3 regions of the Nocardia sp. NPDC060249 genome follow, and region 2 is predicted to be linked to each of the others. Evidence: riboswitches for the same ligand, from Rfam matches in the RefSeq annotation. Region 2 holds a riboswitch; each other region holds the start of a gene.
What was found. Region 2 has a riboswitch for cobalamin ahead of ACFWFP_RS08705 (ABC transporter substrate-binding protein). Riboswitches for the same ligand answer to the same signal wherever they lie in the genome.

Region 1 (7,058 bases), on a different contig from region 2:
TCCAGCTCGGCGTAACTGTTGATCGCCATCCACCGGGTGACCGCGGCGACCATCAACTCGTCCCGGGTCGCGAACTTCTTGTACACCGTCGCCAGCGACACCTGGGCCCGACGAGCAACCTCCTTGAGCTGCAGATCGTCGTACCCATCCGACATCAACATCTCCATCACGACGTCGATGATCCGGACCGAGGAATCCGTTTCCGGTGACCGTTTCACCCCCTCACGGTATCGCCGCTGGTCGACTGTCCTACTCCCTACTCCCAGGCTGATCGACTCGAGGCCGCAGATCTGGCGGTCTTCGCCGGTGAAACCGGTCGACGCCGATCTCGACGGCGCCACCACCGCACGCGACGCGGCGGCTCGAGCGGTCCGTCGAGATCCCGAGACGGTCCGACCTAGACTACTGCCGATCAGCTGGTGGGATTTCCTGAAGTTCCACACGCGCAACCAGCGAGTTAGGCGATGCGATCGGGACCAAGGGTGGGTCGATGAACGACGGCAAGACGCTGCGGGCCTGGTGGACAGACCCTGTCGACTACCGGTGGCTGGTGCGCACGCTGGCCGCCAGGTCGGCGCTGGTTCCGCTGAAGATCTTGATCGGCATCGCCGGCGCCGGTATCGCGGTGATGGGCGCGGTGATCGCGGGAACGCCGGTGGGCCCGCCCGGTCATCCCGGCGTCGCTTCGACGGTCGGAGTGTTGTCCGGGACCCTGTGGGCGGCGCGCTGGTGGCTGCTGCCCTGGCCGAGCAAGACCGAGTCGCTGGTGCTGATCGCCTGTGCCGATGTGCTGTTCACGGTGGAATTCCTCCAGCTGCAGGATCGGCTGTTCGGAGCGATGGGCACCGTACTGCTCCTCGGCACCGGCAGTTATCTGAGCTTTTTCCACAGCGCCAGGGCACTGGCCCTGCATTCGGTGTGGTCGTTGCTGTCGGTGGTGGTGTTCTCGGTGCGGATCGCCACCGGCGGTGGCAGCATCGAGCTCGCCCTCGCGGTCGCGTTGCTCCTCGCGTCGGTGGTCAGCGCGGTGCCCGCGTTCCAGCTCCTGTATTCGCTGCTGCGCACCGAGTCGCTGTCGGACCCGCTGACCGACCTGCTGAACCGCCGGGGCCTCGAGAACCGGCTGCCACAGCTGATGGATCGCAATCCCGCGATCTGTGTCATCTGCTTCGATCTCGACCGGTTCAAAACCGTCAACGACACCTGGGGTCACCGGATCGGCGACATCGTCTTGATGCGGACCGCCCGGCGGCTGCGCGAGGCCGCCGGGGAGCTGGCGGTGGTGGCACGCACGGGTGGCGAGGAGTTCGTGGTGGCCGCCCCCATCGCCGCGGCCGCCGCGCGCAGGGAAGCCGAACGGCTGTGCCGCGTGATCGCCGAGCCACCGGAGACCACGGTGGCGGTCACCGCGAGTGTGGGTGTCGCGGTGTTCGACGCATCGAACTGTCCACGATGCCCGTGCCCGACGCCGGACCGGCTGCTGCAATCCGCCGACGCGGCGATGTACCGGGCCAAGCAGTCCGGCGGGAACCTGGTGGTGGTCGACGAACTCACCCCGCCGGCGGACCACCGTCACCCGGGCGACCCGCAGGACAGCCGGTAGCACCCACCGCTCCCGAGATCGGGGCACCGCCGCGCCGGAGCTGTTCGCATCGGGCACGATGGTGATCATGGACCTCCGCATCTTCACCGAACCCCAGCAGGGCGCCGACTACGACACGTTGCTGTCGGTGGCGCGCGCCGCCGAGGAGCTCGAATTCGACGCGTTCTTCCGCTCCGACCACTACCTCGCCATGGGCGATGCCTCGGGCCTGCCCGGCCCGACCGATGCCTGGATCACCCTGGCCGGGCTGGCCAGGGACACCTCCCGTATCCGGCTGGGCACCCTGGTCACCGCCGCGACGTTCCGGCTACCGGGGCCGCTGGCCATCCAGATCGCCCAGGTGGATCAGATGTCGAACGGGCGGGTCGAACTCGGTCTCGGCAGCGGCTGGTTCGCCGCCGAACACGCCGCGTACGGAATCCCGTTCCCGGACAACAGGTTCGGCCTGCTCGAGGAGCAACTGGCCGTCATCACCGGACTCTGGGACACCAAGCCGGGGGCGACGTTCAGCTTCGAGGGCGCCCACTATCAGCTCACCGACTCCCCCGCCCTGCCCAAGCCCGTACAAGACCCGGTGCCCGTGATCATCGGCGGCAACGGCAAGGTCCGCACCCCGCGCCTGGCGGCCCGCTACGCCACCGAGTTCAACATGCCGTTCGCCTCGATCGACGACAGCGCCGCCCAGTTCGACCGGGTGCGCACCGCGGTGCGCGCAGCCGGTCGCACCGACGAACTGATCTACTCCAACGCCCTGGTCGCCTGCGTCGGGCGCACCGACGCCGAGGTAGCGCGCCGGGCCGCCGCGATCGGCCGCGAGGTGGACGAACTCGCGAGCAACGGCCTGGCCGGCTCGCCCGCCGAGGTCGTCGACAAGATCGCCCGCTACCGCGAGATCGGCGCGAGCCGGATCTACCTCCAGATCCTCGACCTCGCCGATCTCGATCACCTGGAACTCATTGCCGCCGAGGTGCAATCGCAGCTCTGAGAGATCGATGTCGCGGTCAGGGAAGCAGACCGAGGGCGGTGCGGCCGACGACGTCGAGGATCACGTCGGTGTTGGGGGGATGGAGTTGTCCGGTGCGCACGTCGCGGTAGAGACGTTCGAGTTCGTTGCGGCGACTGACCGACGACGCGCCGACCACCTGCACCGCGGTATCGACGACGTTCTTGGCTGTCCTGGTGGCGAATTCCTTCGCCGAGAACAGACGCGGAACCGCCCACACGCCGAGATCGACGCCGGCGTCCGCGTCCCGGGTCGCCGTCTCGAGCAGTGCGTACGCGGCATCGAGCTGGATTTCGGCTTCGGCGATCTGGCGTTGTACCGCCGGTTTGCCGGCGTGGGCCTCGACACCGGGGACCAGCGAGGAGCGGGTGCCGGCGTGCAGGATCGCGACATCGAGTGCCCGCCGGGCGATCCCGAAGTAGACATTGGCCAGCAGCGGCAGGTACCAGCCGAGGATGCCGTTGATCAGCGGGGGGTAGGCACCGCCGGGCGCGTGCGTTCCCGCGAGCGTCGCGGCTTCGGCACGGGCGTTGTCGAAGATCGTGTCGTCGCTGCGGGTCGCCCGCACGCCGAGGGTGTCCCAGGTTTCCTCGGTGCGCACCCCCGGCTGATCGCGGGCGACGAACAGATGCACGATGCGCGGGTCGGCGGGGTCGGAGTCGTCACGGGCGTGGATACCCACCGAGGTCCACACCGGGCCGAGCGAGGTGAAGGTCTTGCGGCCGTCGACGCGGTAGGAGCCGTCGGGCAGGCGCCGGGCGCTCACCACCGAATCATCCAGTCCCACATCGTTTCCGCGTTCACCGTGACCGGCCGCGAATACCTCGCCGTCGCGGACCGCGGCGAGCAACCAGCTGAAGTCCTCCGCGCCGGAGACGGTCAGCGCGGCAGCGGGCCCGGTCCAGTACAGGTGCATATTCACCGCGAGCGCTGTCGCGGGTGCCCAATACGCCAATTGCCTTTGTTCCCTGGACAATTCGCTGAGCGACAGGCCCCGGCCACCGTACTGCGGCGGCAGCGCGGCGCGCAGGTACCCGGCCTCGCGCAGTTCCTCGAAATCCTCGGTGAAGAAGGTGTTTTCAGCGTCGTAACCGGCCGCGCGGGCGTGGAACCGGTGGTAGTCCTCGGTGCTGAAGAAGGCGCTCGGCGCGGCGGCCGCCGAGAGCGGGGAGGTGCTGCTGGCCACGACGGTGGGTGTGACGGTGCTGGTCATCGCTGGTCTCCCGGGTTCGCCTCGGCGGCGAGATCGATGGCTTGCGCGAATCGGCGCGACGCCGAATGTGGCAAGTATCGCGGGCCGGCCGGGCCGCGGTGAAGCAATAGAATCGGCCCGATCACATCCCGAACGTCAGTAGAAGACCGGCCCGGGAACGCCACCGCCGGCCGCGATGGCATCACCGGTGATGGCGATGCTGCGTGGCGAGGCCAGGAACGTCACCACATCGGCGACCTCACCCGCGTCGATGATCCGGCGGATCGAATTCTTGACCAGCTGTGATTCCAGCTCGGCCACGTCGCCACCGTCTTGCTCGACCTGGCGGGTGAGCCGTTCGGTGAGCCGTTCGGTGCGGGTGAGACCCGGGTGCACGACTGTCACATTCACCCCGTGCGGCCCCAGCTCGTCGGCGAGGTTCTTGGTCAACGCCGAGACGCTCACGTTGCGGATGGTCTGCCCGATCGAATTGGCCTGCCGCGCACCGAGCCCGCTGATGTTGATGATGCGACCCCACCCCTGCGCCACCAGATGGGGAGCGACGGCACGTGCGGTGCGCAGGTATCCGAGCACCTTGATCTCGACCTCCCTGCGCACGATCTCGTCGGAAGTGGCTTGCAGATCGCCGCCCGCGCCCGCGCTCCACGGTGTGGCGGCGGAGTTCACCAGGATGTCCACGCCACCGAGTTCGGCGACGGTGCGCGCGACGAGTTCTCTCACCTGCTCGTCGTCGCCGGTGTCGGTCGGTACCGCGATCACCCGCCGTCCCGTTTGCCGAGCGATCTCGTCGGCGGCGGCGCGCAGCGGGTGCGCCGACCGTGCCGCGAGCACCACATCCACCCCCTCCGCCGCGAGCCCTCGCGCGATAGCCAGACCGATTCCCTTGCTCGCGCCGGTGACGATCGCCCGTTTCCCATCCAGTCCCAGATCCATGGCCCGACGCTAACAATCACACCCACAACGCCACACGCCCCAGCTCGAGATGATCGAAACCCGCAGCAGCCAGGGCTTCTCGCAATGTCCGGCGCACCGCGTAGGATATCGCCTGTCCGTAGGGAAGACCGGTGCAAGTCCGGGGCTGTCCCGCAACTGTGAGGCTCGTTCCCGAGCCGAAGCCAGATACCTGCGGACGAACTGTTGAAACGGTCGTGATCACGTGGGTATTGATCGATGCGCCGAACCGAGCCACACCGGTTGTGACTTGTTTGCGCATGTCTTCGTCGCGTGAGAGCCCACGCGATAGGAGCCTCCATGCAGCCGTCGAATCTGCGCCGCCGCACCTTCCTGCTCGGTGGCGCGCTCGCCGCGGGCACGGCCCTGGTCGGGTGCAACCGCTCGGCACCGTCCGGGAACTCGGTCGACACCTTCACCGCCGCCTTCCAGGGCTCCGGTGCCGGTGAGGGGATCGATCCCGGTGTGAACACGCTGTTCATCGACGAGGCTCGAATGAAATCGGTCTACGACGGACTGTTCGAGATCGATGAGACGATGACGCCGATCCCGCGCCTGGCATCAGCGGCAGAGCCGAACGCCGACGGCACGCGGTGGCGCATCACCCTGCGAGACGCCGTCTGGCACAACGGAAAAGCCGTCGGCGCCGACGACGTGCTCTACACCTTCTCGAGGGTGCTCGGACCGCCGCAGCGCCGCCCGTTCATCGCCGCCTCCTCACTCGACAAGGTCGACCTCGCCCAGAGCCGCGCCATCGATGCGCGCACGGTGGAGATCGTCTTGAAGGAGCCCTCTTTCGAGTTCCTGATCGCGTTGTCGGCCTATGGGACCAAGATCGTGCCGAACGGAGCCACCGACTTCGAGCGACCGGTGGGGACCGGCCCCTTCGTTTTCGACTCCTTCACGGCCGGTAAAGAATTCGTGGCCACCGCCAACGATCGCTATTGGGACGGCGCCCCCTCGATCCGTCGACTGCGCATCGTCAGCGCGGAGTCCGATGCCCGCCTCGCGGCGGTACAGAGCGGCGAGATCGACTACGCCGACAACCTCACCCCGTCGGCCGCACGGACCCTGCAAGGCAGGCCCGGCCTGACGCTCGCGGCCACCCCCAACAGCGGCATCTACTTCTTCGCGATGAAGACCGACCGTGCCCCGTTCGACAACCCTGATGTCCGCCGGGCGGTCATGCGGATGCTCGACCGCGACGAACTGGTCAAGGTCGCGCTCGAGGGCAACGGCGAGGTCGGCAACGATGTGTTCGGCAAAGGCTTCCAGTACTACGCCGACCTGCCCCAACACACCTACGATCCCGACGAGGTGGGCCGGTTGCTACGCCGCGCCGGGGTCCGTGACCTGTCGTTCGACCTGTTCACCGCGCCGGTGGCGCACGGATTCGTCGAGTCGGCAAGGCTTTTCGCCGAACACGCGAGCCGCTGTGGGGTGAAGGTCAACGTCGTCCTCGGTTCCAAGGACACCTATTACACCGATGCGCTCAACACCGGCCACCTCACGATGGGCCAGTCCGGGCCACTGCCCGTTCCGAACCATTTCGCGTCACGACTGCTCACCGGATCGCCGCAGAATCGGACGAAGTGGTCCGATGCCGAGTTCGACGCGCTGTACGTCAAGGCGCAGTCGACACCTACCGAGCAAGGACGCGCGGCGATCTACCGCACCATGCACGAAATCCTGTACGACCGAGGCGGCTTCGTCTTCTTCGGCAACACCGCCTGGAACAGCGCCGCGGGTGATCGTTTTCAGCAACTGCCCGCCGCGGTGCCGAACTCGCACGGCTGGGCCCGATTCGACGAGGTGAACGCTCGATGACCGAACTGGACGCGGCGACGGCGCGGTACTGGCTCGAACGCTGGGACCGCCAGCAGGAGCACTACATGCCCGACCGCGAGCAACGATTCGAGGTGATCGGCGATGTGCTGGACGAACTCGGTGACCGCGACGACCTGTTGATCGTCGATCTCGGGGTCGGACCGGGAACCCTGTCGCAGCGGCTGCTCGACCGGTTTCCCGACGCCCGCGTTGTCGGCGTCGACGCCGATCCGCTGCTGCTCGGTCTCGCCGAGCCGGCGTTGGCCTGCCCTCGTTTCCGCACAGTGAACGCCGACCTGCGCACCGAGGGATGGCTCGACGCACTGGATCTGGAGCGAGTCCCCGACGCGTTCGTCAGCACCACCGCCCTGCACTGGATGAATCGTGATCCGTTGCGTGCGTTGATCAAGACCTGCGCGCAAGCGCTGAAGCCCGGCGGGTTGTTCGTCGACGGTGACCAC
Region 2 (7,058 bases):
CGTGTGCCGGTTACCGCTACGCAGGCAAGCACCACCGGCGATCCGACGAGATCGCCGAACTGCGTGCCGGTCTGCCGACGGTGGTGGCGACCGTCGTGGTCTCGCAGGAGCGCCTTCCCGGCACGCTGAGCTGGGCCGATGTCACTGCTGGTGGCGATCGATCCACGCTCTCGACGGTCGAGGTGGGATTCGATCATCCGCTGTGGGTGCTGTACTCGTCGGGTACGACAGGTCTGCCCAAGGGCATCGTCCACGGTCACGGCGGGGTGCTTGTCGAGCACCTGAAAGCGATGGCGCTGCAGTCCGATATCGGTGCCGACGACACCTTTCTCTGGTACACCAGCCCGAGTTGGATGATGTGGAACTTCCAGGTCGCCGGTCTCCTGGTCGGCGCGACCATCGTCTGCTACGCGGGCAGCCCGAGCTATCCGGCCCCGGATGCGCTGTGGGACATCGCCGCTCGAGTCGGCGCGACAGTTCTCGGCACCAGCCCCGGCTATGTGCAGGCCTGCGCGAAGGCCGGTGTGGTGCCGCGGTGCGACCACGACCTGACGGCCTTGCGCCTGATCGGTGTCACCGGGTCAGCGCTGCCCCCGTCGTCATCGATCTGGTTGCGCGACAACGTCGGTGCGCACATTCCGGTCGCGTCGATCAGCGGCGGTACCGACGTGGTCTCGGCCTTCGCGGGTGGTGCGCGAACCGTCCCGGTCCGTCCCGGTGAGCTGTCCGCCCCTTACCTGGGTGTTGCCCTCGAAGCCTGGGACGAACAGGGCAACCCGGTGCACGGCGAGGTCGGCGAACTCGTCATCACCGAGCCCATGCCCTCCATGCCCGTGGGCTTCTGGGGCGATCCGGACGGAACGCGGTACCACGCGGCCTATTTCGACACCTTCCCCGGTGTGTGGCGCCACGGCGACTGGATCACCCGTACCGAGCACGGCAGCGTGATCGTCCACGGTCGCTCCGACTCCACCCTCAACCGCCACGGCATCCGGATGGGCAGCGCCGACATCTGCCAAGCGGTGGAACAGCTCCCGGACGTCGCCGACTCCCTGGTGATCGGCGCGGAGCAACCCGATGGCGGCTACTGGATGCCCCTGTTCGTCGTTCTCGCCGAGGGCGTCACCCTCACCGACGACCTGACCGCCCGAATCCGCGCGATCATCCGCACCCGGACTTCCCCGCGCCACGTCCCGGACGACATCATCGCCGCCCCCGGCATCCCCCGAACCCGCACCGGCAAGAAGCTGGAAGTCCCGATCAAGAAGCTCCTCCAGGGCGCCGATCCCACGACCGTCGTGGATCCCGGCGCCGTCGACGACCCGGCCCTAGTCGCTTGGTACGCCCGATTCGCCAGAACACAGCTTCCGGGCGACGCGCGCTGAAATCCGATGGGTCAGTGGAAGAGAGCGGTGAGGTCGACGGTGGCTGCCATCGCCGCAGCGCCCGCGTCGTTGAGGTGCATGCCGTCACCGCTGTCGAACTCGGGGCGGATGTAGTCGGGACGGTGGGGGTCGGCCACGGCGCGATCGACGTCGAAGACCGAATCGAAGACGTCGGCGGTGCGCAGCCATTCGTTGACGGCGTGGCGTGTCGGCTGGGTTTCCAGCAGGGGCATGCCGGGGTAGACGCAGCCGGCGTAGGGGCCGATGGTGGCGGCGTGGATGCGCAATCCGGCGGCGTGGGCGCGATCGGCCAGGTCGGTGAAACCGGCGATCAATTCCTCGGTGGTCGCCGACCGCTGGCCGCCCATCGCGCCGAGGATGAGGTCGTTGATCCCGAAATTGACGAGGATGTCGGTGACACCGGGGACGCGCAGGGCGTCGGCGTCGAAACGGCGTACACCGGATTCGCCGATCTCCTCGGCCGTGAGGCGATTGCCGGCGATGCCGTTGTTGACCACCCACCCCTCGGTGAGGCGGGCGTTGAGAACGTCGACCGAGCGGCGATTGGCGCTCAGCGTGGTGCCGACGCCTTCGAACCAGGAATCGCCGAACGCGACGGCGACCGGTGCCGGATCGGCGACGAGCACGTCGATCCCGGTGACGAAGAAGCGGAACGGAACCTCGTGCGCACCGAGGAGTTCCACGTCCGCGGTGTGGTCGCCGGTGACGATGTAGGCGATCTCACCGGGTTGATGAGAGAAGGTGGCAAGGCCGGTCGGCCCCGGGATGTACAGGCTGAGCAGCAGGTCTTCGCCCGCGTCGACCGCCAGATCGATCGGATCGCTCACGAGGTCGGCGCCGGCGTCGATGGTGACGTCCGCCGCGCCGCCGAAGGTGACCTCGCGATCCGTGCCGATCGCCGAACCGGTCTTGCGCCGGGCGAGCCGGGTGGCGCCGATCCGCACAGGTCCGGCGCCGTAGCGGTTGGTCAACCGCACGCGCACCGCCTGGCCGCCGCCTGCCAGGCGCAGGACGTGGCGCACGGTCTCGTTACTGAACTCGCGTGATTCGGCGAGCTTGATCTGCTCGTTCGGGTCGATGACACCGGTCCGGAAGCCGGCTACCCACGTGGTGTTCTGCATGATCTCTCCGATATTTGCTGTGCGGAATAATGTCTACGCATAGGTTTACTCGTAGGTATTCCTCATGTCAACTATCCGCGTGGCAAATATCAGCTATGCTGGCGTTATGTCCGTGCGCGAGCTGTTCGACGACCCCCGCTTCACCATCTCCGGCCTGCTCTTCGAGGCGCACAACGGCCTCATCGCCAAACTTGAGCCGACCTGGAAAGCGCACGGCCTGTCCGGCCTCGACCTCAATGCCCTACTGCGGCTGAGTCGCTCGCCGGATTGTCGCCTGCGGATGTCGGATCTGGCCACCCAAACCGAGCTCTCGACCAGTGGCGTCACCCGTCTGGTCGACCGGCTGGCCACCGCGGGGCTGGTCGAGCGTCAACTCGACCCGGCTGATCGGCGCAGTGCCTACGCGGCCTTGACCGATTCGGGCATCCGCCGCCTCGAGGAGGTCCTGCCCGACTATCTCGCCGCCCTCGAACAATGGCTCACCGGTCAGCTGACCCCCACTCAACTCGACGGTCTGATCACCGGCCTGCGCGTGATCCGCGATGCCACCAACCCGGCCGCCACCTCCGATGGGCGCCGGTGAAAAGCAGGCGGGTCGGCTTCAGGGGAGTGAATGGTACCGGTTATACCGTGCCGACCCGCCTGTACTCCATTCGTCACCGGCGTCGGCACGGATGGGGGTTTGCGAGCTGGATAGCTAAGTCCTGCAGCGTAACTCGCAGAGACGAGTACCGCGGACCCGGTGAGCGCCGGGCCCGCGGTGGGGTTCAGGGCAGCGGAACCCAGGTGCCGAAGAACCAGAAGCCGTGCTGCGGCGCTTGGTCGCGGTGCTGCTCCGGCTGTTGCTGCGGCCGGTGTTCCTGACCCTGCTCGGGTCGCTGCTGGTCGTGCCCACCCGGATCCGCGCTCGCCACACCCGCCGTGGCACCCAGTACCCCGAGAGCGAGAGTGCCCGCCACCGCGGTCTTGGCCACTGTCGACTTCATTCTCATGCGCGTTCCTCCTGATTTCGATCTCACCGAGATCGCCGGTCGGCCGAAGTGCTCGGCCGATAGCTGAATCTTCGCGACGTAACCGTCGAGCCCGGTGGGACCGAGCTGGGAGTCGGCTGTGGATCGGACCCGGCGCCGCGCTCGAGCACCGGCGCCGACTCCTCGATAGAACCGGCGTTGCTACAGTTCACCAGCCGTGGTGTTCGGGAAACCGGTGGAGAACCGGTGCGGCCCTCGCCACTGTGATCGGGAGTTGTGAATCGATCCGGACGACGTCTGTCATCCGGAGCCACTGGGGCACCTGCCCTGGGAAGGTGGATTCACCGCGCAGTATCCCGTCAGCCAGGAGACCGGCCACGGCTACGCAGTACCCCCGTTCCACGAGGACCTGGAAGGCCGTCTCTTGACCCGCTCTGTTTTCGCGCGCCTACGTTCTGGCGCGTTGCTCGCCTGCACGATTGTTGTCACCGGTTGTGGTGTGCAACCCGTCTCCGACGCGGATGGCGCCGCTGTTGTCACCCGCGTGAACTGTGGGATCGACGTCGGCGTCGCCGGCCCACCGCAGCGGATCTACGCGGCCTACCAGCCGTCGATCGAGATCGCGCACGCGCTCGGTGTCACCGACCGGCTGGTCGGCACCGCATTCCTGGACTCCGCCGTGCTCACGGAATACGTCGACGCGCAGGCGCGCGCACCGTACGTCGAGAAGCTGCCCAGCCGCGACGAACTGCTGGCCCAGCGACCCGACTTCGTCATGTCGGGTTTCAACGGGGTGTTCGCCTCCTCGGCGCAGAACAGCGTCGGCACCAGGGCGAGCCTGCACGAGTTGGGTGTGCGCACCTGGGTGCTGAGTCCGCTGTGCCCGAGCGCCGACGGACTCGCCGATGAGGCGATCGACCCCGATACGGTGCGCTTCGACAACGTGTACGCCGACCTGCGCGACCTCGGTGCCCTGTGGGGCGCCTCCGAGCGCGCCGAAGAAGTTGTCACGCAGCTGAGTTCGCGCATCGAGGCGGTCCGGGCGAAGGTCGGCAACGCGGCGAAGCCGCGGGTCGCGGTCGTCACTCCCAAAGACGACGGCTCCTACACTGTGGCAGGCGGCATCGACTTCATCACCCAGATCATCGAGGCCGCCGGTGGAGTGAATGCTTTCGCCGATCTCACCGCGAAGCGCAACGTGCCCGTCGGCGCGGAAGAGCTCATCGCCCGTGACCCCGACATCATCCTGACCAGCCTGTGCTGCAAGGCGACCTATACGCGCGCCGACGCTCAGCCCCAAGTCGACAAGATCGTCGGCAACCCGGCGTTCGCGAATCTGGCGGCCGTGCGGAACGCGACGGTGCACCCGTTCCTGTTCGCCGACCGGGCGGCGGGGGTGCGGATCGCGCACTCGACCGAACTGGTCGCCGCGTTGATCCATCCCGAGCTGTTCCGGCGGTGACGCGCACCGCCCGCGGCGCCGGTCCGATCCTGGCCGGCGCCGCGCTGGTGGCTGTCTGCGTCGCGTCCATCCTGATCGGTTCGCACCCGCTCACCCTCGACCAGGCCGTGGTCGCGTTCACCGATTTCCAGGGGACCGACACCGACCGGGTCGTGCGCTACATCAGACTGCCCAGAACGGTCGCGGGACTGCTCGCCGGTGCCGCGTTGGCGCTGGCGGGCGCGGTGATGCAAGGGCTCACTCGCAACCCGCTGGCCGGCCCCGGCCTGCTCGGCGTCAACGCCGGCGCGTCGCTGGCGATCGTGATCGCGATGGGTGCGCTCGGCCTCACGGCGACGGGCGGATTCATCTGGTTCGGCTTCCTCGGTGCCGCGATCGCCGCCGCGTTCGTCTACACGCTGGGCTCGTTGGGGTTCGGTGGCGCGACCCCGGTGAAACTGGCACTTGCGGGCGCTGCCTGCACCGCGCTGTGTGGGTCGATCACCACGGCGATCACCCTGCTCGACCGGGCCCTGTTCGACAATTTCCGGTTCTGGGTGGTCGGCTCGTTGGCTCGCGCCGATATCGAGTCCGTGTGGCAGACAGCACCGTTCATCGCGGTGGGGTTGGTACTGGCGGTCGTGGTGGCCCGGCCGCTGAACGCCGTCGCGATCGGTGACGACATGGCACGCACGCTCGGGACCCGGTTGGTCGCGACGCGCGCTACCGGTGCCGTGAGTGTGGTGCTGCTCGCGGGCTCGGCGGTGGCCATCGCCGGACCGATCGCCTTCATCGGCTTGGTGATCCCGCACATCGCCCGATTCTTCGCCGGACACGACTACCGGTGGATTCTGCTCTGGTGTGTGCTCCTGGGCCCGACGCTGCTGTTGGTGGCCGACATTCTCGGACGGATGCTGGCGCGGCCACAGGAAATCCAGGTCGGCATCATCACCGCCTTCGCGGGCTCGCCGTTCTTTCTCTATCTCGTGCGGAATCGAAAGGTGGCCACCCTGTGACGGGCACCGAGCGCGGCGTGCTGCCCAGCGGGACGCTGTTGCTGCGAACACCCGACCGGCGCATCGTCTTTCGGGTCGGGAAACGAGCCGCGGTCGTGACCGTGCTGATCACGGCGGCCGCGCTGGTGGTGGCGGCGTGGTCACTCACCATCGGGTACTACCCGCTCACGGTCGCCGACGTGGTGCGGGTCCTCGGTGGCGGCGGCACGCTCATCGAGTACGACGTGGTGGTGGCCGATCGGTTGCCGCGCGTGCTCACCGGGCTGTGTGTCGGCGCGGCCTTCGCGATATCGGGGGCGATCCTGCAACGGATCGCGACCAATCCGCTGGTGAGTCCCGAGATCATCGGGATCAACGCGGGCGCCTCGCTGGGCGCGTTGGTGGTGAGCGTGTTGCTCGGTGGCGCCGGACTGGGATTGGTGGGCGGTGCGGTGATCGGCGCCGCGGTGGCCATGGCGCTGATCGTGGCCGTGGCCACCAAGGACGGGCTCGACGGCTATCGGCTCGTGCTCGTCGGCATCGGCGTCACGACGATGCTGTCCTCGGCTATCGCGTTCATCCTGACCATCGCCGACAACTATCAGGCGCACACGGCTGCCATGTGGCTCACGGGCAGCTTGGCCAATCGCCAGTGGAGCCACGTCGGGTTCGCCGCGGCGGCGCTGGTGGTGGTCGTGCCCACGCTGATCGTTCTCGCTCGCTCGTTGCCGCTGCTGGAAATGGGTGACGAACTGGCGAATTCGCTGGCCGGTCGGCGCGGCCCGCACCGCATCGCGCTGATCGTCGTCGCGGCCGCCGCCGCGACCCTGGCGACGGCCGCGGCCGGGCCGATCAGTTTCGTCGCCTTGGTGGCGCCGCAGATCGCGCGCCGGCTGCTGGCCGGACGCAGTGCCGGGCTCGTGCCCGCGGCTGTCACCGGGGCACTGCTGGTGGTCGCCGCCGACCTGGCCGCCCGGCGGCTGTTCCCGGCGGAACTTCCTGTCGGGGTGGTGACCGCCATTCTCGGCGCTCCCGTTCTCGTCTACCTCCTCGCCCGTGCAACCCGGATCGGACACGCTGGATGACCGCACACCTGACCACCGAGGGGCTCACCCTCGGCTACG
Region 3 (7,058 bases), on a different contig from region 2:
TGCAGCACGATGATCCGATCGCAGTAGCGGTCGGCCAGGGACAGATCGTGCAGGGCGGCTACGACGGTCCGGTTCAGGCTTCGGATGAGGGCGAGCAATTCCAGCTGGTGGGTGACGTCGAGATGGTTTGTCGGCTCGTCGAGCAGTAGCACCGGGGTGTCCTGGAGCAACGCCCGGGCGAGCAGCACCCGCTGCCGTTCGCCGCCCGACAGGTGCTGTACCTGCCGGCCCGCGAAACCGGGCAGATCCACCGACGCCAAAGCCTGTGCCACCCGCTGCTGTTCGCGCGGGGCACCCAGGCCCCACGGTGGCAGATACGGCGTCAACCCGAGGGCGACCACTTCGCCCACCAGCATGTCGGCGGGCGGGTTCTCGTCCTGCGCCACCAAGGCCACCGTCGCCGCCCGCTGTCGCGGCCGAAGAGCGTGCAGCTGCTGACCGTCCACGAGCACGCGGCCATGGCTCGGCCGGGCTACCCCGGCCAAGACCCGAAGCAATGTCGACTTGCCGCTGCCGTTGGGACCCACGACACCGATGGTTTCCCCCGGCTCGATCGAGAAGTCCGTTCCGGCGACGATGGTGCGTCGACCGATGGCGCAGCTCAGCGTGTCCGCCCGGAGTGCGCCCTCGGTGGTCCGGGCGCGCGATCCGGGATCCGGTTCGACGGCGCGCAGCCTCATGGCGTGCCGAACTGGTAGCGCCGCCTGCCCATCAGCAGCAGGAAGGTGGGTGCGCCGATGAGACCGGTGAGCACGCCGACCGGGATTTCGGTGGGACGCACCAGGATCCGGGTTGCCGCGTCGGCCACCACCAGGAACAGGGCACCGCCGAGTGCGCAGGTGGGAAGCAGATGGCGATGGCGGGGGCCGACGATCATCCGGGCGGCGTGCGGAACGACCAGGCCGACGAAGCCGATGCCGCCCGACACCGCGACCAGGACGCCGACGAGCACCGCGAGCAGCACGAACAGACCGATGCGCAGCTGTCGCACCGGGACGCCGACCGACGACGCGGTTTCCGCGCCGAGGGTGAGCGCGTCCAGCCATCCGGCGATCGCCAGGAGGATCGCGCCGCAGACCGCCACCACCGTCAAGGGCAGGGCGATGGTCGTCCAATCGGCACCGGCGAGACTGCCGAGCAGCCAGAACAGCACCGACTCCGCCGCCGCCGGATCCGTGCTGCGAAAGACGAGGAAACTGCTGAACCCGGCGAACGCCGACCCGAGCACGGTGCCGGTGAGCACCAGCCGCAGCGGCGTGAGACCGCCCTGGGCGAACGCGATCAGGAACACCAGGGCCGCGGCGCCGAGCGCGCCGAGCAGCGCACCGCCCGACAGCGCCCAGATCCCCGCACCGGCGAACAACCCGGAGGTGATGACCGCGGCCGCGCCGACACCCGCGCCGGAGGAGACACCGAGCAGGAAAGGATCTGCCAGCGGATTGCGCACCAGCGTCTGCATCGCGGCCCCGGCCAGCGCCAACCCCGCGCCGACCACCGCTGCCAGCAGGGTGCGCGGCACCCGGAGCTGCCAGACGATGGTGTCGATGCCGAGGTCGGTGGGTGTCACGCCGGTGAGTCGCGCGGTGAGGGTGTCGAGCACCGCGGACACGGGCACGATCTCGGCGCCGAATCCGGTGGCACCGATCATGGCGACCAGCAGCAACACCGCGAGCAGGGGTAGCGCCAGCGAGATCCGAGCACGGATCATCGCGAATTCTCCACAGGCAAGCGCGGCCCTTTCAGCGGGTGTCCCGGCGAGGGAGGTCTGACTTTCGCCGCGAGGCGATCACAGTGGCGCGACCGTTCCGGAGTTGCACCGGATTCCCGCACCCGCCGAGGTTGGCACCCGAATTTTACCGCGGCACGCAGTGCCGATGCGGAGCCGGGCCCTTCAAATCATGGAAACGCTAATAGTGTTCGGGGACGATCGCGGTTGCTTGAATTCGTCTATGTACCGACCGAACACCTTTCGACCCGGCCTGCGTGGCCGCGCCACCGCCGCACTCCTCGCGATGGCAACCGTTGCGACGCTCGGCCTGACCGGCTGCGCGCAAGGCAACGACACACCGGTCGGCACCCCCGACGCGCCACTGCCCACCGAGGTTCCACCGGGCACCACGCTCGTCGTCGCCGATCAGTCGGAACGCCTGCAATCGGCGCTGCGGCTGTCCGGTGAGCTGGACAAGCTGCCGTTCAAGATCGAGTTCGCCAACTTCGTCGGCGGCCCGGCCATCCTCGAGGCGTTCCGAGCGGGCGCGGCCGACGTCGGTCAGGTCGGCGATGTGCCGCCGATCCACGCGCTGGCCGCGGGCCAGGACGTGCCGATCATCGGTTCCTACCAGACCAACCCCCAGGCCCTGAAACTCGCTGTGGCGCCGGGCCGTTCGATCAGCAAGCTCACCGACCTGAAGGGCAAGAAGATCGCCTACGCCGAGGGCACCGCCCAGCAGGCAGCGGTGCTGAAGGCGCTCACCAAGGCGGGTCTGAAGCCCACCGATGTGGAGCTGGTCCGGCTGCAGCTGGCCGAGTTCCCTGACGCGGTCCGCACCGCGCAGGTCGACGTCGCGCCGCTGATCGAACCCAACGTGACCCGGTTCCTCCGCACCGAGGGCGCCTCGCTGATCCCGGACTCGGAGACCACGGGCATCTACAGCGGCCTCGCCTACCTGTACGCGCGCCGGGCGGTGGTCCAGGATCCGGCGAAGGCCGCCGCCACCCGTGCTCTGGTCGGCGCGTTCGTGCGCGCCTGGCAGTGGACCAACACCCATCGCGAGGAATGGGCCACCCGCTACTACGTCGGAAGCCAGAAGGTCAGCGCCCACGACGCCAAGCGGATCGTCGAATCGCTGGGCACCTACACCTTCCCGCACCTGGACCAGCAGCTGATCGCCCGGCAGCAGACCACCATCGACGCGATCGACGCCGTGGGCGAGCTGCCCAAGAAGATCAAGGCCGTCGACGGTTTCGACCTGCGCTTCGACGCCGCGGTCACCGAGGCGGTCACCGCCAGCGGAGCCGCGTACGCACCGGCGGTGAGCTGATGGCCACCATCGATGCCGGGGCGCTGCGCAAACTCAGGACCAGCACCGCCCCGGTCGAGGCACTCGCCCCGCGCGGGCGAGGCCGGCGCAGACTGGGACCCGGCAAGCCGATCCCGTTCGGCTTCGCCCTCGGTCCGGTTCTGCTCATCGGTACCTGGGTCATCGGCTCCGCGATCGGGGCCATCGACCCGGAGACCCTGCCCGCGCCGTGGACCGTCGCGCAGACCGCGGGCGAGCTGATCGCCGACGGCCGGTTGCAGTCCAACCTGCTGACCTCGTTGCAGCGGGCCGTGATCGGCCTGGTCCTCGGTGTGGCGATCGGCGTGGTGCTCGCGCTGGTCGCGGGGCTGAGCCGGATCGGTGAAGCCGTAGTCGACGGTCCGGTGCAGATCAAGCGGGCGATCCCGACGCTGGCACTGATCCCGCTGTTCATCGTGTGGTTCGGGATCGGCGAGCAGATGAAGCTGATCGTGATCACCACCAGCGTGCTCATTCCGATCTACATCAACACCCACGCCTACCTGCGCAGCGTCGACGCGCGCTATGTGGAACTCGCCGAGACGGTCGGGCTGTCGCGGTGGGGTTTCCTGCGGCGGATCGCGCTGCCGGGTTCGCTGCCCGGCTTCTTCCTCGGGTTGCGGCTGGCGGTGACCATTTCCTGGCTCGCGCTGGTTGTGGTCGAACAGGTCAACGCGACCAGCGGCATCGGCTATCTGATGACGCAGGCGCGCACCTACGGGCAGATCGATGTGATCGTCGTCGGCCTGGTGATATACGGACTGCTCGGACTGTTCGGCGACCTCGCCGTGCGGGCAACGGAACGAAGGGTGCTGGCATGGCGACAGACACTGGGCGACTGAGCTCCGACGAGCGGGTCGTCGTCCGCACCCGCGCCCTGACGCGCGGCTTCGGCGAGCGAATCGTGTTGGACGGCATCGACATCGAGATCCGGCGCGGTGAGTTCGTCGCGCTGCTCGGGCGCAGCGGTTCCGGTAAGAGCACGCTGCTGCGGGCACTGGCCGAACTCGATTCCGAAGTGCCCGGATCCGGTGACCTGACGGTGCCGACGCAGCGCGCGGTGGTGTTCCAGGACTCGCGGCTGCTGCCGTGGACGCGGGTACTCGACAATGTGGTGCTCGGGCTGACCGGGCGCGACGCGCAGCAACGCGGGCGGTCCGCACTGGCCGAAGTCGGGCTGGCCGGACGGGAGAAGGCCTGGCCGCGTGAGCTTTCCGGGGGCGAACAGCAGCGGGTGGCCTTGGCCAGGTCGCTGGTGCGTGAGCCGGAATTGCTCCTGGCCGACGAACCGTTCGGCGCGCTCGACGCGCTGACCCGGATTCGGATGCACGCCCTGTTGCAGGCGCTGTGCGAGCGGCATCGGCCCGCCGTGCTGCTGGTGACCCACGATGTGGACGAGGCCGTGCTGCTCGCCGATCGGGTGCTGGTCCTCGACGAGGGCCGGATCACGATCGACCAACGCATCGAGACCCCGCGCCCGCGCAGGCACGCGCACCCGGAGTTCGTCCGGCTGCGCGAGGTACTGCTGACCGGGCTCGGCGTCGACACAACAGAGTCAGAGAAAGTGAAACAGGCCTCATGAGTGCACCGCGTCAACTGAGTCTGAACGCGTTCATCTACCCGTCCGGGCACCATGAGGCCGCCTGGCGGCATCCCGACAGCAGGCCCGACCGCATCTACGACGTCTCCTACTATCAGGAGATCGGGCGCACCGCGGAGGCGGCGAAGCTCGACGCGGTGTTCTTCGCCGACGGTCCCGCCCTGCGCACCGATGTTCGTCACAATGCGGCGCCCGGCCTGGAGCCGATCACGCTGCTCACCGCGATCGCCGCGGCGACGACACATCTGGGCCTGATCGCGACCGCGTCCACCACCTACTACGAGCCCTACAACCTGGCGCGGCTGTTCTCCTCGCTCGACCACATCTCCGGTGGACGCGCGGGCTGGAACATCGTCACCACCGGAACCGACCTGGCCGCGGCCAACTTCGGGCTCGAACGCCACCCGGATCACGCCGAACGCTATGCCCGCGCACGGGAATTCGTCGACGCGGTGGTCGGGCTGTGGGACAGCTGGGAGGACGACGCGATCGTGCTCGACCGCGCCGCCGGTGTGTACGCCGATCCGGACAAGATCCATCCGATCGACTTCGTCGGCGAGCACCTCAGTGTGCGTGGCCCTTTCAACGCCGCGCGGACACCGCAGGGACGCCCGGTCCTGGTGCAGGCGGGCGCCTCGAACGAGGGGCGCGCCTTCGCCGGCAAGTACGCGGAGGCGATCTTCACCGCGCATCAACGGCTTTCGGACGCGCAGTCCTTCTACGCCGACATCAAGTCCAAGGCCACCGAGTTCGGCCGCACCGCCGACGAGGTGAAGATCCTGCCGGGTATCAGCCCGTTCATCGCCGACACCGAGGCCGCCGCGCTGCGTTTGGAACGCGAGTTCAACGAGCTGACGGTGCCCGAATACGGGATCAAACAGCTGGAATCGATCACCGGCACGTCGCTGCGTGGTCTCGCGCTCGACGAACCGGTGCCCGCGCAAGTGTTCGCGGGGGCGGGCGATGTCACCGACAACGCGCGCAGCAGATTGCAGGTGGTGGCGGGGATCGTCGAGCGGGAACGGCCGACGCTGCGTGGGCTGCTGCACCGGCTGGCCGGTGCGCGCGGACACCGGGTGTTCGCGGGAACTCCCGAGCAAGTGGCCGACACCATCGAGGAGTGGTTCACCCAGGGCGCGGCGGACGGCTTCAACGTGATGCCGCCGTACTACCCGGGTGGGCTCGAGGTATTCGCCGAAACGGTGGTGCCGATCCTGCAGGAGCGCGGACTGTTCCGCACCGAATACACCGGGACCACATTGCGCGACCACTTCGGGCTCGCGCGCCCGGAAAGCAAGTTCGCCCGCAGTGCCGCACTAGCCGGATGACGGTGGGCTGTAGTAGCCGGCCCGGCACCCGCCGGTCGGTGATGGCGCCGTGACCCAGCTGCGATCCATGGCGCTGGCGGTCTTCGTTCCGTCCGCCATCTACGGAATCGGTTCGGGCGCAGCGGCTCCCATGCTGCCGCTGCGCGCACTCGAACTCGGCGCGTCGGTCGGCACCGCGGGCGTGGTCGTCGCCATGATGGGCTTCGGGCTCATTCTCGGCGATCTGCCCGCGGGCTGGCTGGTGGCCCGCACCGGGGAGCGCAAGGCCATCGCGCTCGGCTCGTTCACCTGCGCGCTCGGCTTGCTCGTGGCCATCCTCGCGCCGAATATCGCCGTGTTCGCGGTCGGGCTGCTGATCAACGGCGCCTCGGGAGCGGTGTGGGGGCTGGCCAGACAGACCTACATCGTGGCCGTGGTGCCGAGCGCCGATCGGGGACGGGCCTTTTCGGCGCTGGCCGGGTGGATGCGGTTCGGGTTCTTCGCCGGGCCCTTCCTCGGGGCGGGTGCGGTGCACTGGCTCGGTCCGATCGGTGGGCTGTGGATCCAGCTCGTCGCCATGCTGGTGGCGGGTGCGCTGGTGTTCGCCATGCCGGAGACCGATGGTTCGCCGACGGTGGTCAGCGACAACACGATTCGCGCGGTGGTGGTCGAGCATCGCAAGCTGCTCAGCACGCTCGGACTCGGCGCTCTGCTCATGGGTGCGGCACGGGCCGCACGACAATCGCTGCTGCCGTTGTGGGCGGTGCACATCGGCGCCGACGCGGCGACCACCAGCATCGTGTTCGGTATCGCGGGCGCGGTGGATGTGCTGATGTCGTATCCGGCCGGAATCTGGCTGGATCGCTACGGTCGCAAGGCGATCGGCGTTCCCGCGATGATCGCCTTCGCGGCGGGGTATGCCGCGTTGCCGTTCGCGGGGTCGGTGGTCGGGCTGACCGCTGTCGCCGTGCTGCTCGGCTTCGCCAACGGGTTGAGCAACGGCGTGATCATGACCGTCGGCGCCGATGTCGCGCCGGCGGGTCAGCGCGCGGAGTTCCTCGGCGCCTGGCGGCTCACCCACGACATCGGGAT

Region 1: linked by a shared signal. The riboswitch ahead of ACFWFP_RS20565 (ABC transporter substrate-binding protein) and the one ahead of ACFWFP_RS08705 (ABC transporter substrate-binding protein) in region 2 are both predicted to bind cobalamin.
Region 3: linked by a shared signal. The riboswitch ahead of ACFWFP_RS27140 (FecCD family ABC transporter permease) and the one ahead of ACFWFP_RS08705 (ABC transporter substrate-binding protein) in region 2 are both predicted to bind cobalamin.

The regions. Positions count from the first base shown of each region.
Region 1 covers NZ_JBHXAQ010000005.1:252,120-259,177, reverse strand. The annotation lists gene ACFWFP_RS20590 (TetR family transcriptional regulator) at 1-218, opposite strand, end outside; gene ACFWFP_RS20585 (GGDEF domain-containing protein) at 491-1,603, shown strand; gene ACFWFP_RS20580 (LLM class F420-dependent oxidoreductase) at 1,671-2,588, shown strand; gene ACFWFP_RS20575 (acyl-CoA dehydrogenase family protein) at 2,605-3,819, opposite strand; gene ACFWFP_RS20570 (SDR family NAD(P)-dependent oxidoreductase) at 3,955-4,752, opposite strand; cobalamin riboswitch at 4,832-4,965, shown strand; gene ACFWFP_RS20565 (ABC transporter substrate-binding protein) at 5,071-6,597, shown strand; gene ACFWFP_RS20560 (class I SAM-dependent methyltransferase) at 6,594-7,058, shown strand, end outside.
Region 2 covers NZ_JBHXAQ010000002.1:239,933-246,990, reverse strand. The annotation lists gene ACFWFP_RS08725 (acetoacetate--CoA ligase) at 1-1,385, shown strand, start outside; gene ACFWFP_RS08720 (GDSL-type esterase/lipase family protein) at 1,397-2,527, opposite strand; gene ACFWFP_RS08715 (MarR family winged helix-turn-helix transcriptional regulator) at 2,634-3,110, shown strand; gene ACFWFP_RS08710 (hypothetical protein) at 3,295-3,519, opposite strand; cobalamin riboswitch at 3,700-3,893, shown strand; gene ACFWFP_RS08705 (ABC transporter substrate-binding protein) at 3,998-4,960, shown strand; gene ACFWFP_RS08700 (FecCD family ABC transporter permease) at 4,957-5,955, shown strand; gene ACFWFP_RS08695 (FecCD family ABC transporter permease) at 5,952-7,019, shown strand; gene ACFWFP_RS08690 (ABC transporter ATP-binding protein) at 7,016-7,058, shown strand, end outside.
Region 3 covers NZ_JBHXAQ010000010.1:6,281-13,338, forward strand. The annotation lists gene ACFWFP_RS27135 (ABC transporter ATP-binding protein) at 1-680, opposite strand, end outside; gene ACFWFP_RS27140 (FecCD family ABC transporter permease) at 677-1,708, opposite strand; cobalamin riboswitch at 1,741-1,866, opposite strand; gene ACFWFP_RS27145 (ABC transporter substrate-binding protein) at 1,950-3,041, shown strand; gene ACFWFP_RS27150 (ABC transporter permease) at 3,041-3,901, shown strand; gene ACFWFP_RS27155 (ABC transporter ATP-binding protein) at 3,877-4,641, shown strand; gene ACFWFP_RS27160 (LLM class flavin-dependent oxidoreductase) at 4,638-5,987, shown strand; gene ACFWFP_RS27165 (MFS transporter) at 6,037-7,058, shown strand, end outside.